DNA from 2 places in the Marinomonas phycocola genome. Region 2 is predicted to be linked to the other one. Evidence: predicted binding sites of a transcription regulator. Region 2 holds the regulator's gene; the other holds the start of a gene.
The links. Region 2 encodes PhoB, which activates phosphate uptake and scavenging genes when phosphate is short. Its sites were predicted from a motif close to TGTCATANNNNTGTCANA; they were not measured.
Positions count from the first base shown of each region.

Region 1: the regulator PhoB is predicted to act here: its motif matches at 1,755-1,772, upstream of olsF (bifunctional ornithine lipid synthase OlsF).

Region 1 covers NZ_JBLIXL010000009.1:11,391-14,549, forward strand. The annotation lists gene olsF (bifunctional ornithine lipid synthase OlsF) at 1-1,686, opposite strand, end outside; gene ACMUMJ_RS08515 (NYN domain-containing protein) at 2,092-2,568, opposite strand; gene ACMUMJ_RS08520 (ChrR family anti-sigma-E factor) at 2,864-3,159, opposite strand, start outside.
Region 2 covers NZ_JBLIXL010000005.1:74,608-77,766, forward strand. The annotation lists gene ACMUMJ_RS05475 (response regulator) at 1-45, shown strand, start outside; gene phoR (phosphate regulon sensor histidine kinase PhoR) at 72-1,376, opposite strand; gene phoB (phosphate regulon transcriptional regulator PhoB) at 1,380-2,078, opposite strand; gene ubiA (4-hydroxybenzoate octaprenyltransferase) at 2,163-3,017, opposite strand; gene ACMUMJ_RS05495 (chorismate--pyruvate lyase family protein) at 3,014-3,159, opposite strand, start outside.

The sequences.
Region 1 (3,159 bases), on a different contig from region 2:
TTTGGCTTCTTTAACAGCGTGAAGGTCTACTAAAACAAGCCCATCAATACAAAAACCAAAATTAGCATCCACACCGAAACCCAAAAAGCGTACACCATTTGGTTCACACAATTCACTGTATTGTTTATACAAGGTAGGCACAGAAACACTTAAATGGCTTAATTGTTCTTTGAGGACTTTAAAATCATTTTCATACGATAAGCCTGAAAACAGATTTGCCAAATAGTCTTTGTTTTCAATGCTAATTTGATACGGGGTGAAAGACATCGCCAATTTTTCTGTATCGGGAAAGTGCATACTGTAAAAATACACAATGATATCTTTTGCCAGCTGTGGGTAACTGTTGCTCAAACTGACAGGGCCAAATAAATAACGCACTTCAGGATATCGGTTTAAATACGCACCCAAGCCATACCATAGATAATCTAAACTTCTTTTCCCCCAATATTTAGGTTGTACAAAGCTTCGTCCTAATTCAACACCGTGCTCTAAGTAAGGTATCATTTCAGGGCGAAGGCTAAACAACTCCTCTGTATAAATAGTGTGTTGGGTGCCTTCTTTTATATAGCGATGTATTTCTCCTATACGATACGCCCCAACAATTTCTAACTCTTCTTCATCCCACAGCACCAAATGGCGATAATGTTGATCGAATTTGTCCAAATCTGCGCTTTTCCCTGTGCCTTCACCTACTGTACGAAACGCAATTTCACGTAATCGACCTATTTCTTGGATGGTGGCAGATTGATCAATGTAATCAAAAAGGTAAATCTGTTTACCATCCTTTGTGCAGCCTAAATACTCAGAATGGCTTAACTCTGCTTTGAGTTGTTTGCGGTCTTGAGGGTGAGAAATGGTATTTTCCGTTTTAATAAGCGGTTTTTTACCTTTGGCAATGCGATACAAATGCCGCTTTACCAGTTTATTTTTTTCTTTGTCACTGAGTGGGAGTTTCGTCAATTCTTGAATAGAAATGGGTTTCCCTATTTGTATGGGTACACGACGATTTTGCTGCTTGAACATTTCATGAGCGAGCTGAATTGTGGATAAGGGACGGTAAATAATGGAACTGGTATAAAATAAAAGAGAGTTTCGACCATTGATGTAAACTGGCAGCAAAGGGCTATTGGTCTTTTGGGCTAATTTTAGATAGTTTGAATTCCAATGTTGATCTTTAATCCCTGTGGGGGATAAACGAGAGACTTCCCCCGCAGGAAAAATAATAACGGCTTCTTCTTTCCTTAGGCTATCAATGATGTTTTTTAATTGTTTACTGTTGCTTTTTCCTGAAAGATTGTCCACTGGAAGAATAAGGTTTTTTAATGCGTCAAAATGCATCAACATGTCGTTGGCAATGATTTTTACATCGTTTCTGACTTCCCCGACCAAGCGTAGTAAAGCGAGCCCATCGAGCGCTCCAAGAGGGTGGTTGGCGATGATAATGACGCGGCCTGTTGCAGGTATATTACGGCGATCAATTTGGCTGGTGTGGTAATTGAAGTTAAAGTGATTTAATACCCGATCAATAAATTCAAATCCTAAGCAGTCTTTATTTTCATCTAGAAAATGATTGACTTCTTGTTCATGAAATAAGTGCTTTAATATCTCGACTGTTGGTCGAGTAATAAATGGATGTTTTTGTAGGAAACTTGGGGATTTTTCCGCAATAATCCGTTCAACGTGCATCAAAGTAACTTCTCCATAGATCTAAACTTGGATATTACGCCCAGAATAAAGATCAGAAGTGACAACAAAGTGACGATTACATGACAGAAAAAAGACAATGATTCACTGCCTCTTTAAAAAAGAAGGGAAGAGCCCAGTATTAGGGAAGGTGCGAATAAGTCCTCTTGTCTCAGCATGTGGATAAAAGCCAGCCATTTGAGGCGAGTATCGAATGTGAATAGCTGGCCTATTTTCGAGATACTCAACAAAGAATACTGGCTTTTAGACCATGCCCTGCGGGTCTTTCAGAGAAAACGTCACATTTCGTTACGACTCTTTGAAAGGGATTAACATTCCTGCAGAATCGTGCCTTATTTGACGGTTTCTCTGAAAGACTGAGTCTTAGTAGACTTATCCGCACCTTCCTTAGTTTAACAATAACGATTCATTAATCTCGCGGAATTCATCTGCTGCTTGAATTAGGGATTGAGCGGTTAACTTGTTTACACCATAGACACAAGTTTTAACCTTATGTTTTTGCATTACATGCGTCAGTAGACGATCAAAGTCCCCATCGCCCGATAGTAAAACAATCATGTCTACATGTTGAGCTTCTTCAATTACATCAATTGTAATACCCACATCCCAATCGCCTTTTGCGGAACCATCACTGCGTTGGATAAAGGGTTTAAGTTTTACCTCAAAGCCGATGTTTTTTAAGATTTGCTGAAATTGATGTTGCTTGCTGTCTCTACGGTCAATCGCGTAAGCAAAAGCAGAATGAATTTCGCCTAGTTGGCTAATTTCTTGCCAAAATTTTGTGTAGTTAAAATGCTGGCCAAACGTTTGTTTTGAGGTGTAGTAAATGTTTTGCACATCGACAAAAATAGCAATTTTTTTCATTTAGAATTAGGCTTTGACGTTATGGGTTAAGTGCTGAGTATATACTACTTTACTATGAGACCTTTGCGTGACTACTGCGCTTGTTAATACTTTGTTAAAAACAGACTCAAATATGCGCATTTATGACGCATAAGCTTCACTTTTCGTCTGTTTTTGCCTCGTCTTATCGTCACTCATGACTTCATGAAAAGGTCTCACTATATTGCTTATGCCTGAATTCAAGTGCGAGGTGAGCGCCTCTTGATTCTATTTGTCTTTTATCCTGATATAGACGCTTTTTAACAATGTTGTTCGCTTAGTTAGCGAAACGGTATGGGTGTACTTTACGAAGGATCGGGTTCAACAAGCGTGTCACCAACCCTGTAAATTGAATGGGTGCTTCCACAACCGTTAAACAGATGCATTCAGCATCACGAGTGACAACGGGTTTGTGTTTATCGTTTTCATCCAGTTGAATGAAATCGCCTTTTTTATACACACCTTTCTCGTCAGAAAAACTGCCTTCTAGTACTAACGTAAATTCGTCACCAGTATGGGTATGAGTTGGAATATGGCTACCTGCTTTGATTCTAGTCAAAGCAACCTGAGTGC
Region 2 (3,159 bases):
GAAGTCAAAGAAAAATTCATAGAGGCATTGTTTAAGAGTTTATAGTGCTGCGTATAACCACAGCCGCTTCGTTAAGTAGAATGTATCAGCGGCTGTTGTATACGAGCAGTAGCAAAGTGACAAGAAAAAGTACTTCCGTTACCCACTTGACTGGTAATATCCAGTTTTGCATCATGATGTAAAAGTACGTGTTTTACTATCGCTAATCCTAAGCCGGTTCCTCCGGTATTAGATCCTCTCCCTTTATCCACTCGGAAAAAACGTTCCGTTAAACGAGATATGTGCCTAGCTTCAATACCTAGTCCTTCGTCTTGCACAGAGAACACGCCTTCTTTTGAATTCGCCTTCCATGTAATGATGATGTTGCCGCCATTCGGAGAATATTTGATAGCGTTTACGACTAGGTTTGAAAACGCACTGTAGAGTTCCTTGTAAGAGCCGTATAATTTCGAATCAGATTGCATGTCGATCTGTAGAGTGTGATCTTTTCCTATTACTTGAACCGAATTAACGATGGCTCTGATAAGCTCATGCACATCATGCCATTGGTCGGTTTCTCTTTTGTCATTACTTTCCAATCTGGATAACAGCAGAAGATCTTCAATGAGCTGCTCCATGCGATCCGATTGTTCTGTCATATTGACGACGCCTTTCTGCATGCTTTTAGGAAGGGTGTCTTTAAACATGTCTAGGGTCTCTAAATATCCTTTAATCACGGTTAATGGCGTTTTAAGCTCATGAGACGCATTAGCGACAAAGTCTTTACGCATTTCTTCTAATAAGTGTAGGTTAGTAATGTCTCGAATAAAAATAAGGTGATCGTTTTTATCGTACAATGTGGTTTGAATTTCTAAGTACATGCCTTTTGATTTTGGTGATTTAATAATCAAAGGGTCTGAGAAGCGTTTTTGAGTAAAATAGCGAAAAAATTCAGGGCTACGCACAATATTGGTAATTGGCTGCCCCCTATCTACAGGCTTCATTAGGCCTAAAAATTGACCTGCAGATTCATTCCACCATTCTAAATTTCCCAAATTATCCGCCATGATGACGCCTTCTTTGAGAGCCGAAGTGGAGTTTTCTATACGAGATAGGGCGCGCCGCATACGCTTCTTTGATTTCCGTTGCTTTTTTTGCAAACGATGAACAGCATCAAATACATCACCCCAAATACCAGAAGCTTCTGGCGGTAAGGACTTGCCAGAGCGACGAATCCAACTGTGAAACTGATAAAGTTGGTGCAGGTTGGAGCAAAGGACAATTAGAACAAATAGAAACAGACATAAGAACACTCTGCCTGTTAAAAAGCCGATAGTTAAACTGACAAGAAGCCCTAAAGACCAACGTATAAAAGCGTGCTGCCAAACTTTCTTCATAATTTATTGAACTGTTCGTTTACTTGAAAATCGATACCCTGTACCGCGTACTGTTTGAATTAAGTAGTCGTGGCTTTCACCAATGGCTTTACGCAGGCGTCGAATATGTACATCAACAGTACGCTCTTCAACGTACACATTGCCTCCCCAAACTTGATCCAAAAGCTGAGCTCTGGAGTACGCTCTTTCTTGGTGAGTGATCATAAATTTAAGTAAACGGTATTCCGTTGGACCCATTTCTAGAGGAGTCGAACCAATGGTAACACGTTGACTTATTGGATCTAAGAGCAAACCATCGACTTCAATGGGTTCATCGATGCCTTGAGGGTTGGCCCGTCGTAATACGGCTTTTAAACGTGCCACCAGTTCACGTGGTGAGAAAGGTTTGGTTATATAATCGTCAGCACCTATCTCTAATCCTTGTATTTTATTGTCTTCTTCGCTTTTTGCTGTGAGCATAATAACTGGGATTTCAGAAGTTAGAGAGTCTCGTTTGAGCCTACGAGTTAATTCAATGCCACTGCCGCCAGGCATCATCCAGTCACATAAAATGAGATCTGGTCTATGATCAATAATGATTTCATAAGCTTGTTGACTATTTTCCGCTTCAAAATAATCATATCCAGCCATTTCTAATGCAATAGCAATCATTTCACGAATCGATGATTCATCATCAATAATTAGTACGGTTTTGCCAGCCACGGAATCTACTCCCAAATGATAATCGCTCTATTAGAACGCTCAAATATGACAATTAGATGAAACTGTCATAATTTGTATCTTAGTTCATACAATATAGTTTAAGACAATACCGATAAACACACAGTACCCAATGCGATTATTATCTAGAAAAGCTTTGAAGCAGGCGTTTCTTTCTCGTGTCCATGTTTGCTTTAGTTGCAGAGAAAAGAGTAGGGCTGCGACAGCAAGGCTAACAAAGTACGGCCAATTTAGAGACTCTAACACCCCAACCCATATCAATAGAGAAAGCGCTAACCCTTGTAGCAACGAAATAATAAATAAATCATTCTGTGCAAATAGAATGGCGGTTGATTTGATGCCTATTTTTAAATCATCATCTCGATCAACCATTGCATAATAGGTGTCATAAGCAATGGTCCAAAAAGCGTTTGCTACAAAAACCATCCATAAAGTTGGATCACCTAACGACCCTCCTTGAGCACTGTAAGCCATTGGAATAGCCCAAGAAAATGCCAATCCAAGAAACAGTTGAGGGAGGTATGTGTAACGCTTCATAAAGGGGTAGAGGGCGGCTAATCCAAGGCCAATAAAAGACAGTAAAACGGTTTGAGTGTCCGTCATTAAAACCAATAAAAAGCTGGCTAAACAGAGAACAGCAAACAGCAATAGCGCTTCTTTTTCAGTAACCAATCCAGAAGGAATGGGACGGTTTTTAGTGCGTTCAACGGATCCGTCTATATGTCTGTCAGCGTAGTCGTTAATGACACACCCTGCGGAACGCATAAAGAAAACACCTAGTATAAAAATAATAACAACCTTCCACTCTGGGCTGCCATTACTTGCAAGCCAAATTCCCCACAATGTTGGCCACAGAAGCAGTAATGAGCCGATAGGTCGATTAAAGCGTGTAAGCTGAAGATAGGCGTCTAATTTAGTCATGATGTTTGCTTTTTTATCGGTAATTGAGCGATGGATGGTAAGAAGGCTTCACTAACCAGAACCCTTCTATTGTATTGTTTAAAAACGGATCGTCTGGCCCAAACATCGTCGTCGATATGATGAAAAAACGTTTTTGGGAGAA